Regions from separate parts of the Rhizobium sp. SG570 genome, predicted to be linked through region 2. Evidence: riboswitches for the same ligand, from Rfam matches in the RefSeq annotation. Region 2 holds a riboswitch; the other holds the start of a gene.
What was found. A riboswitch is a leader RNA that binds a small molecule or an ion and turns the genes downstream of it on or off. The one in region 2 is predicted to bind S-adenosylmethionine.
Positions count from the first base shown of each region.

Region 1 (5,754 bases), on a different contig from region 2:
CGCGGTCATCTGGTTCAGCCATGCCTGGATGACGTTGAGGACCAGAAGCGAGCCGGCAATGATGCCGAAGACGCCAAGCTGGTGGAAGAAGGCGGAGGTATCGCGCCTTGCCAGCGAATCGTAAAAAGGAGCGTTCCAGCTGTTGAGCAGCACCTGGACATAGGCGGTGACCAGGATAATCAGGAAGAGCGCTACGGTCAGCGAAATGATCTTGATGCGTACCGGCGAATTCCAGAAAGCCGAGAACATCATCCTCAGCCGAAAGAAAAGACTCAAATCGTAACCGACCTGCTCGTTTCCCTGGATATTCGGCTTGGCTTGCGCTTCAACTGCCATCAGCACTTCCCTGCGACGCACGTCCCGTCAGTTAATCAAGACCCGCCCTCATGTCCACCCTTGCAACAGATTGGTGCGATCACGTTCCTATATACACGGTTTCACGCCTTGAACCGAATAAGGTCAGCAACTAGCTTGCACTGGAAAGATTGAGAAAGCCTTCCGATGCAATTTCAAGGAACTGCCGACTATATCGCCGACAAGGATCTGATGGTCGCCGTCAATGCAGCCATCCGGCTGGAGCGTCCGCTTCTGGTAAAGGGTGAGCCGGGCACGGGCAAGACGGAACTGGCGCGACAGGTGGCCGCTGCTCTCGGCCTGGACCTCATCGAGTGGAACGTAAAATCGACCACCAGGGCGCAGCAGGGCCTTTACGAATACGATGCCGTCTCGCGCCTGCGCGACAGCCAGCTCGGCGACGCACGCGTTCATGATATCAGCAACTATATCAGACAGGGAAAGCTCTGGCAGGCCTTCACCTCGCCGCGGAAATGCGTGTTGCTGATCGACGAGATCGACAAGGCCGATATCGAATTTCCGAACGACCTCTTGCAGGAACTCGACCGCATGGAATTCCATGTCTACGAGACCGACGAAACGATCCGGGCCGCCATCCGGCCGATCGTCATCATCACATCAAACAATGAAAAGGAGCTGCCGGACGCCTTCCTGCGCCGCTGCTTCTTCCACTATATCCGCTTCCCCGACATGGAAACACTGGAGCGCATAGTCGAGGTACACTATCCCGGCATCAAGCAGACGCTTCTGCATGCGGCGCTGACGCAATTCTTCGAGATCCGAGACGTGGCGGGCCTGAAGAAGAGGCCCTCGACATCCGAAGCGCTCGATTGGATCCGTCTGCTCGTCGCCGACGATGTCGATCCGGCCACGCTGCGCGGCGATGCCAAAAATGCGCTTCCGAAGCTGCACGGCGCTTTGCTGAAGAACGAGCAGGACGTGCACCTCTTCGAGCGGCTGGCCTTCATGGCGCGTGGGCAGGGAAAATAATGCAGCCGGATGCTGTTAAGGTCCTGATCTACGCCGTTCGGGAGCGCCACCTGCTTGTTTTTGACGAGCCGGATTTTCCGGCGGTCGAACTGCAGGTCCCCGGCGGCACCGTCGAGGCCGGCGAAGACATAGCGGCAGCGGCAGCACGAGAGTTCGAAGAAGAAACCGGGCTCACAGCAAACGCGCTGCATCCGCTCGGCATCGACGATTACCGGTTCGAGAAGAGCGGTCGCACCTGTCACCATCAGCGGCATTTTTTCCGCTGCACCCTCCCGGAGACGACACCGGCCACCTGGCGCCACTTCGAGATGACGCCGTTCGATGGCAGCGCACCCATCTGCTTCCGCTTTTTCTGGATATCGCTCGCCGAGGCGCGGAAGCGTCTCGGCTATGGCATGGCGGCGCTTCTTGAACATTTGTAAGTGAGAACCGACATCAGAGCGCGGCCGCCAGCCCCCGCAAAGCTTGCCCATTGACCAGCGGGAACAGCAGGTTTATGAAATTCCTTCTGTGGTGATTTGGCCGGCCGGCTTGCAGCCACGTTAAATAAGTCGCTAAAGGGCCGCGTGCGGACCGGTAGCGATTCATGATCGCGGCCGGTTTTTTTGTATTTGGTCGAGTGAAAACAATGCCCATCAAGATTCCCGATACGCTGCCCGCATTTGAGACCCTCCGGAACGAGGGCGTGCGGGTGATGACCGAAACGGTGGCGATCCGTCAGGATATCCGCCCCCTTCAGATCGGGCTTCTCAACCTCATGCCGAACAAGATCAAGACCGAGATACAGATGGCGCGCCTCATCGGCGCATCGCCGCTGCAGACGGAGTTCTCGCTGGTGCGCGTCGGCGGCCACAAGGCCAAGAACACCTCCGAGGAACACCTGTTTTCCTTCTACCAGACCTGGGAAGAGGTCAAGGATCACAAGTTCGACGGTTTCATCATCACCGGCGCGCCGATCGAGCTGCTGGAGTATGAAGAGGTCACCTACTGGGACGAGATGCGGCAGATCTTCGACTGGACGGCGACCAATGTGCATTCGACGATGAATGTCTGCTGGGGGGCAATGGCCGCCGCCTATCATTTCCATGGCGTGCCGAAGCATACGCTGAAGGAGAAGGCCTTCGGTGTCTATCGCCACCAGAACCTTGCACCGTCATCCGTCTATCTGAACGGCTTCTCCGACGATTTCGCCATTCCGGTCTCGCGCTGGACGGAAGTGCGCCGCGCCGACATCGAAAAGGTGCCTGGCCTGCAGATCCTGATGGATTCAAGCGAAATGGGCGTCTGTCTCGTGCACGAACAGGCCTGCAACCGGCTCTACATGTTCAATCACGTGGAGTATGATTCCACCTCGCTGGCGGACGAATATTTCCGGGATGTGAATGCGGGCGTGCCGATCAAGATGCCGCATAACTACTTCCCCCATAACGACCCGGAGATTCCGCCACAGAACCGGTGGCGCAGCCATGCACATCTGTTCTTCGGCAACTGGATCAACGAAATCTACCAGACCACGCCTTATGATCTGGAGGAGATCGGCCAAGAAAGGGCTTGAGCCTTGTTCATTCCCTTCTTCCTGAAGCTGAAGGAAGCAAAGGTACCGGTGACACTCCGGGAATTCCTGTCGCTGCTCGAAGGGATGGAAGAAGGGATAGCCGATTACGATATCGAGGCCTTCTACTATCTGGCCCGTACGACGCTGATCAAGGACGAGCGCTTCATCGACCGCTTCGACCAGGTTTTCGCCGATTATTTCCGTGGCGTGGAAGCGATCGGCGGCAATGCGGAAGCGATGGAAGCGACGGCCATTCCCGACGAATGGCTGCGCAAGCTGGCGGAAAAGCATCTCACCGAAGAAGAACGGAAGCAGATCGAGGCGCTCGGCGGGTTCGACAGACTGATGGAGACACTGCGCCAGCGCTTGGCCGAACAGCAGGGCCGGCATCAGGGCGGCTCGAAATGGATCGGCACGGCAGGCACATCGCCCTTCGGCGCCTATGGCTATAACCCTGAAGGCGTGCGCATCGGCCAAGAGACGTCGCGCAATCGCCGGGCGGTGAAGGTCTGGGATCGCCGTGACTTCCAGAATCTCGACGACGGCGTCGAGCTCGGCACCCGCAACATCAAGGTGGCGCTGAAGCGCCTGCGCCGCTGGGTGCGCGAGGGCGCCGCCGAAGAGCTGGATCTCTCCGGCACCATCCGCTCCACCGCCGAACACGGCTATCTCGACGTCCAGACCCGGCCGGAACGGCGCAACGCCGTCAAGCTCTTGATGTTCTTCGATGTCGGCGGTTCGATGGACGATCACATCCGCGGGGTGGAGGAGCTGTTTTCCGCCGCCCGCTCCGAGTTTCGGCACATGGAGTATTTCTACTTTCACAACTGCCTCTATGAGGGCGTGTGGAAGGACAATCGTCGCCGGCGTGTCGATGTGACAGCGACAACGGATCTGATCCGCACCTTCGGTCCCGACTACCGTGTCGTCTTCGTCGGCGATGCCGCGATGAGCCCTTACGAGATCACGCAGCCGGGCGGCTCGGTGGAGCATTGGAACAAGGAGGCCGGCAACGTCTGGCTCGCCCGCATGACCGGCCATTTCCGCAAATGCGTCTGGCTCAACCCTGTTCCGGAAGACTCCTGGGGCTATACGACCTCGATCTCTCTCATCCGCCGCATCATGGCTGACCGCATGTATCCGCTGACGCTCGGCGGACTGGAGAGAGCGACGAAGGAATTGTCACGCTGACTGATCAGCATTTGCATGCCGCAGCGCCACCAAATTACCACAACCATTTGTAGATAAAGAAGCGCAGCAGATACCGTCCCAAATCACTGCGGAAACTGGTGGAGATATGCGTGCGCCACGCTGTGAAATTACTTCTCTTCATCGCAACCATTTTGCTCGTCTCGCAGCAGGCAAGATCCGAGGAAGAGGGCTTCTCCGGACAATGGGAACAGATCGACTCCAACGTGAGCGCCGGTGAAAAATGCCGCGTGGGAATAATCAGGCAAGGCAGATTCATGAGGATCAGCACGAACAACGGCTGGAGCGCCACCGCAGAGACGAGCAGCAACGGAAATTCCAGCTACGCGGCAGGCATGGGACGTTGGAACTCCTACGTGGAAAAATATAGTCAAAAAGCGTTCTATATCCTTCTCGCCGTTCGCGGCGACAGATTGATGGTGATCATGAAGACCGAAAAAGCGGATGGGTCGAACCAAATGGTCAGAACGCTTTTCAGCAGACGGACAGCCAAACTTCGTTACGGCAAGACATAGTAGATCAGGATGAAATCGACCGCCTGTCTTACGCACCGCACATTCGCGGCATAACGTGCCAGTCCCAAGCCAGCGGCAAAGCCTAATCAGACCTTGCCTCTCCTCTGCTCGCCCCTAGTTTTCGCCATCGAACTGGTTGCGGAACGGCGCGAATGGAGGCAGGGTCTGACCTCGCATACTCAAAAGCAATGGATGAGTTGATATGACGGAAAGTACTTTGCAGCGGGAAATTTTTGGGACGACGGCGGATGGGGATACCGTCTATCGCGTCAAGATCGTTGGCGGCGGCCTGACGGCGCATATCATGTCCTGGGGCGCGGTCATCCAGGATCTCCGGCTTGATGGCCATGAGCCGGCCTTGCTGCTCGGCTTCGACAATTTTGCCGATTATCCCCTCCACTCCTCCTATTTCGGCGCTACGCCCGGCCGCTGCGCCAACCGCATCGGCGGTGGCCGCTTCACGCTGGATGGCAAGCAATACCAGCTCGAACTCAACGAAAAGGGCGTCACGCACCTGCACGGCGGCAAGGACAATATCGCCAAGCGCAACTGGACGATCGTTGAGCACGACGCCGACCGCGTAGTCCTCAAGATCGTCGATCCCGACGGGCGCGCCGGCTATCCCGGCAACTGCACGATACAGGCGACCTATCGAGTACATGGCAACGGCCAACTGTCGGTCACCTACGAATCGACCACCGACCAACCGACGCTCGCCAACGTCTGCCAGCATGCCTATTTCAATCTCGACGGCCGCGACGATGCCCTCGGCCACGACATCATGATCGCCGCCGATCACTATACGCCGACGGATGAGAAGCAGGTACCCACGGGCGAAGTGCGTTCGGTCGAAGGCACGGCGTTCGATTTCCGCGAGATGGCTCCGATGAAGCGCTTCGACGGAACGGAACAGGCGCTGTACGACCATAACTTCTGCCTCTCGACCGAGCGCACTGCCAAGCGTTCCGTTGTGCTGGCCCGCAGCGTCAATTCCGGCGTGTCGCTGGAAGTCCGCACCACCGAACCCGGCGTGCAGTTCTATACCGGCTTCAAGCTCGACGTTCCGGTTCCCGGCCATGATGGCCGCAAGATCGGACCGTTCGCCGGCTTCTGCCTGGAAACGCAGGTTTG
Region 1 covers NZ_JAAZQI010000005.1:244,135-249,888, reverse strand. Annotated here, with positions in the region: gene FHT28_RS13065 (ABC transporter ATP-binding protein/permease) at 1-336, opposite strand, end outside; gene FHT28_RS13060 (MoxR family ATPase) at 502-1,344, shown strand; gene FHT28_RS13055 (NUDIX domain-containing protein) at 1,344-1,766, shown strand; SAM riboswitch at 1,845-1,922, shown strand; gene metA (homoserine O-succinyltransferase) at 1,973-2,899, shown strand; gene FHT28_RS13045 (VWA domain-containing protein) at 2,903-4,090, shown strand; gene FHT28_RS13040 (hypothetical protein) at 4,201-4,623, shown strand; gene FHT28_RS13035 (aldose epimerase family protein) at 4,826-5,754, shown strand, end outside.
Region 1: another riboswitch for S-adenosylmethionine. It lies ahead of metA (homoserine O-succinyltransferase); the one in region 2 lies ahead of FHT28_RS27570 (O-succinylhomoserine sulfhydrylase).

Region 2 (5,754 bases):
TCAGGTTGGGCGTATCGAGGGAGAAGGCGGGGATCTTGACATGGAAAAGTTCCCCGTCATCCGTCTCCATCTGGTAGTGGCCGAACATCATTCCCGAGGGTGTGTCCAGCGGGCATCCTGAGGAATATTCATAGGTGTCGCCAGGCCGCAGATGCGGCTGTTCGCCGACGACGCCGGGGCCGGTCACTTCGTCGACTATTCCGTTCATGTCGGTGATATGCCAATAGCGCGTCACCAGCCGAACGGAAACTTTCGAGTGGTTGGAGATGATGATGCGATACCCCCAGACATAGCGATCGTCATCCGGATCGGATTGCTCCTCCAGATAAAACGGCTCCACGACCACTTCTATGTCGCGTGTTAGGGCGCGATACATGCCTGATACCTTACCACTGCGCTGGAGCATCAAGCGTCGGACAAACGCTGGAAAAGCCTCAGTATCTTTAAGTCTGCGGCATATTATCCGCTTTCCACCGTCCCGCAAATGCAGGATCTCTAGCGGTATCCTACAAGCAACCTATTCCGTCAAGGAACGGATCGGTGAAAACCCGCGTGATCGGCCGGAGCATCCCGGTTTTTAGCTATTACGGCTAATATCGAAGGTTAATAGGCCGCAGCCAAAAGTATCACAGGCCGCTTCTCTTTCACTGTTATCCCGCATACTGCTGCCCGAATACCCTCCATGGGCGGAAACGCTTACGGAAATTGCAGGTTGACTTGAGACTCGATTGTCATGTCCGCCACGCCTCAATCCAAATCTCTAGATCATATAATTCCCAAACCGGTCTTGTGTTCCCCGAGAAGCGCTTCTCTGCGATTTCCCGGCGAGGGGATTTCGGCTATCATCTGATTCTGGCATGGCCCGTGCCTCCCCCCTCCATCCGGGAAAGTATACTTCATGCGGGGCTGTCGATCATCAAACCGACTGTTTGAGCGCCGGGCATAAGGAGGGGTTGCGGTCATTGCTCGCAATAGGAGGTTTACAATGAGGCTTTCCGCCCCTGTTTATCATTTGAAGCGCAAGGCGCGGCTGCTGTCGCGTCAACAGAATATTCCTTTGCATGCCGCGCTGGATCGCGTAGCGGCCCGCGAAGGATTTCAAGGCTGGAGCTTGCTTGCGGCCAAGACGCAAGCGGCCGTACCCGCCGACGATTTGTTCTCGCTCTTGAGTCCGGGCGATCTGGTGCTGGTCGGCGCGCGGCCCGGCCAGGGCAAGACATTGATGAGCCTCAAGCTCGCCGTCGGAGCCATGAAGGCTGGCAATCGCAGCGCCTTCTTCACGCTGGAGGATACGGAGAAGGTCGTCCTGGATCGCTTTCGGATCATCGGCGTGGATCAGGCCGAGTTCAGGGAACTGTTCGAGCTCGACAGTTCCGATGCCATAAGTGCCGATTACATCACTCGCAAATTGGCCTCAGTGCCGCGCGGCACATTGGCGGTGGTCGACTATCTGCAGATACTCGATCAGAAGCGGGAGAAGCCAGAATTGATGACCCAGGTCCGGGCATTGAAGGCCTTCGCGCGCGACAAGGGCGTGATCGTCGTGTTCATCTCGCAAATCGACCGTTCATACGATCCGGCGCTGAAGCCATTGCCCGATCTCGATGACGTTCGTCTGCCGAACCCGCTGGATCTCGCGCTTTTCGACAAGCTGTTCTTCTTGCATGCCGGCAAGGTTCAATACAAGGCGGCGAGCTGACGCTGGCCGTCTGCTTGCATCATGGCCTGCTCAGGGCAGGTCGGGCCGCCCGGAAAATCTCCGGGCGGCTTGTCGATTGATATCAGGCGGAGACCTGTTCCAGAGCGCGGGCGAAATCCTCGACCAGATCCTCGCTGTCTTCGATACCGGCGGAGAAGCGCACGGTGCCCGGCGAAATGCCGAGTTCGGCGCGCGCCTCGTCGGTGAGGTTCTTGTGCGTCGTGGTGGCCGGATGAGTGATCAGGCTCTTGCTGTCGCCGAGATTGTTGGAAATCCGCACGATTTCCAGTGCGTTCTGCAGCTTGAAGGCCGCTTCCTTGCCGCCCTTCAGCTCGAAGGCCACCAGCGTCGAGCCGCCGGTCATCTGCTTTGCGATGATATCGGCCTGCGGGTGATCCTTGCGGCCGGGATAGATCACGCGGGCGACCTTGCCGGGGTGCCCGGCAAGGAAATCGGCCACCTTGGCGGCATTCGCCGTCTGCTGCGCGACGCGCAGCGGCAGTGTCTCGATGCCCTTCAGCAGCGTCCAGGCGGTGAACGGCGACATGGCCGGGCCGGTGTGGCGGAAATAATCCTGCAGGTTCTCGTCGATCCACTGCTTGTCGGAAAGGATGACGCCGCCGAGCGAGCGGCCCTGGCCGTCGATATGCTTGGTGGCGGAGTAGACGACGATATGGGCGCCGAGCTCCAGCGGCTTCTGGAAGAGCGGGGTGGCGAAGACGTTGTCGACCACGACCTTGGCGCCGATCTGGTTGGCGAGTTTGGCGACGGCGGCAATGTCGACCACTTCCAATGTCGGATTGGTCGGGCTTTCCAGGAAGAAGACCTTGGTCGTGGGACGGATGGCCTTTTCCCAGTTTTCGACGAAACGTCCGTCGACCAGCGTGCATTCGATGCCGTATTTCGGCGCCAGCGTTTCGACGACCCAGCGGCAGGAGCCGAAGAGCGCGCGAGCGGCAACGATATGGTCGCCGGCCTTCAACTGGCAGAGAATGGCGGCGGTGACGGCGGCCATGCCCGAGGCCGTGGCGCGGGCATCTTCCGCGCCTTCCAGCGCGCACATGCGCTTTTCGAACATGTCGTTGGTCGGGCTGCCGTAGCGGGCGTAGATGAACCCATCCGTCTCGCCCTTGAAGCGTGCTTCCGCCGCTTCCGAGGTGTCGTAGACGAAGCCCTGGGTCAGATAGATTGCTTCGGATGTTTCGCCGAATTGCGAACGGAGCGTTCCGCTGTGAACGAGCTGGGTTGCGGGGCGCCAAGTCTTGCTCATGCCATCACCACTTTCAAAACAAAAAAACCGGCCGCAATTGCAGACCGGTTTCAACCCGGTCTTTTTAGCCACTTATTTAACGTGGCTGCAAGCCGACCGGCCAAATCACCACGGGATAAGTTGCAATACTGCCGTTGATCGCTTGCGTCAATTCCCTGAGTTTGGTTTTGTCTGCGACAAATTACTGTGCCTGGCGCCCGTAGGCTGCGCAAAGGATCACGGTAACACTTGGAATTTGCACATGACCCTTCAGATCGCGCTATGGTTTGCAGGATTGTGTGCCGGGGATGAGGCATGATGGCTCGCAATACTGGAATTCTAGCCGATCGCGCCATTGCGGCGCTTTTTGACGCGGGGCGGCTGACGAGCGAACGGGAACTGGACGCCGATCAGATCCAGCCGGCGAGCCTCGATCTTCGGCTCAGCGCGCATGCTTTCCGCGTCCGCGCCAGCTTCATGCCCGGCCCGTCGCATCTCGTCGCCGACAAGCTCGACCGGCTGAAGCTGCATGTCATCGATCTTTCCGAAGGCGCTGTGCTGGAAACCGGCTGCGTCTATATCGTGCCGCTGATGGAGCGCCTCGATCTGCCGGCTGACATGTCTGCGTCGGCCAATCCGAAAAGTTCGACCGGCCGCCTCGATATCTTCACCCGCGTCATCACCGACCGGGCGCAGGAGTTCGACAAGATCCCGGCCGGCTATTCCGGCCCGCTCTATCTGGAAATCAGCCCGCGCACCTTCCCGATCGTCGTGCGCCGCGGCTCGCGCCTGTCGCAGATCCGTTTTCGCGTCGGCCAGGCCGTGCTCACCGAGCCGGAACTGCTGGCCCTGCACGAGACCGAAACGCTGGTGGCCAGCAAGAAGCCGAACATCACCGGCGGCGGCATCGCGCTGTCGATCGATCTTGCCGGCGACAAGGAGGGCCTGATCGGCTACCGCGGCAAGCATCACACCGCCGTTGTCGATGTCGACAAGAAGGCCCAGCACGATATCTTCGATTTCTGGGAGCCACTCTATAGCCGCGGCCGCACCGAACTGATCCTCGACCCGGACGAATTCTATATTCTCGTCTCTCGCGAGGCCGTGCATGTGCCGCCGCATTATGCCGCCGAGATGACGCCCTTCGATCCGCTGGTCGGCGAATTCCGCGTCCACTATGCCGGCTTCTTCGATCCGGGCTTCGGCCACGCGCCGTCCGGCGGCCGCGGCAGCCGCGCCGTGCTCGAAGTGCGCAGTCACGAGGTGCCTTTCATCCTCGAGGACGGCCAGATCGTCGGGCGCCTGATCTACGAACACATGCTGGAACAGCCGAGCAGCCTCTACGGCTCCGGCCTCGGCTCGAACTATCAGGCGCAGGGCCTGAAGCTGTCGAAGCACTTTCGGCTCTGAGGGGCTGGCGACTGGCCTTGACAGAGACCGCCAACTGTTGGACATCTCAGGGTGTCAGGCGGGTGTAGCTCAATGGTAGAGCAGCAGCTTCCCAAGCTGAATACGAGGGTTCGATTCCCTTCACCCGCTCCAACTTGCCCTTGTCAAAAACGGCCTCTTGTTTTCAGCGCAACCTTCAGCGCTTCGCCGAAGGTTGCGATCGGGCGGGCGAGGGGTCCTGCCGGCGGGCGATGCACCAGCCAGTTGACGACTTTCGAGCTGAAATCCGGCGCCTCGATGACCTCGACGGCATCGCGCCAGCGGCTTTCCGATAGCGCCGCCGGTGTCAGGACGCCGATACCGAGACCGCGTGATACCAGCGACATGTGCAAATCGGCGCTCATGGCTTCGCCAGCTCGACGCATCAATGGCCTCTTCGTCGGCATCTTCTTTCTCGGCGGCGCGCTGGGCTCGGCGCTTGCCGGCACCGCATGGGATTTTGGTGGCTGGGTTGCCGTCTGTGCAGCGGCCGCAGGCTTTGGCGCGGTTGCCTTGATCACAGGCCTTGCGGAGCGTAGGTGAAGGATGCAAGAAAACGGCAACACTTGCCGCCTCGCCTCCGCGTCGCCATATGCTGGCTCATTCAGGTGGGTGCCAGACAAGAATGGCAAAAGGAGTGCCCCTTGAAAGGAGCGTCCTTATGCGCGGCATTGTATGGTTCTACAGATTGAAGGCGATCTTTGTGCGTGGCGTGCTCACGATATCGCGCAGCACGAAAATTCCGCTGGGAACGACGATCATCTGGAAGCGCGGCAGTGTTCGCATCGGCGCAAAGGGGCATTTCCGCAAGGGCGTCGTCATCGATGCGCAAAAAGGCAACATCGATATCGGCAATCACGTCTCCTTCAACGAGTACACAATTCTGTTGGGCAGTGGCGGGATTTCGATCGGCAACGATGTGCGGATCGCCGCCCATGCCATGGTCGTATCCTTCGATCACAATTTCGATGATCTCACCCAGCCCATCCGCCAGCAGGGTCTCACGAGGAAGCCTGTCGTCATCGAGGATGATGTCTGGATCGGCGCGGGAGCGAAGATCCTGGGCGGCTCCCATATCGCTAGGGGATGCGTCATCGGCGCGAATGCCGTCGTCAAGGGGAAGACCGAGCCATACGGCATCTATGTCGGTGCGCCCGCCAGATTGCTGAAATGGCGCGGACAGAAAGACAACTCCACTGCCGAAAATATCGAGCAGCTTCCTTCTTCGAAGAGATTGACAAACCGATAGGCATTGACGTGTCAAAACAGGCGGCATTCGTTAAGACGTGCCGCCTGCAGTCTATTCGCCAAATGGTTTAGGATCGCGGCGTTCTCAGAATTCCGTCCAGTCCGCGTCCTTGCTCGTCGTGGCCGGTGG
Region 2 covers NZ_JAAZQI010000017.1:30,983-36,736, forward strand. Annotated here, with positions in the region: gene apaG (Co2+/Mg2+ efflux protein ApaG) at 1-376, opposite strand, end outside; gene FHT28_RS27565 (DNA helicase) at 986-1,699, shown strand; gene FHT28_RS27570 (O-succinylhomoserine sulfhydrylase) at 1,782-2,969, opposite strand; SAM riboswitch at 3,013-3,091, opposite strand; gene FHT28_RS27575 (2'-deoxycytidine 5'-triphosphate deaminase) at 3,264-4,358, shown strand; tRNA gene FHT28_RS27580 (tRNA-Gly) at 4,417-4,490, shown strand; gene FHT28_RS27585 (hypothetical protein) at 4,502-4,741, opposite strand; gene FHT28_RS27590 (hypothetical protein) at 4,740-4,919, shown strand; gene FHT28_RS27595 (acyltransferase) at 5,038-5,625, shown strand; gene FHT28_RS27600 (methyl-accepting chemotaxis protein) at 5,710-5,754, opposite strand, start outside.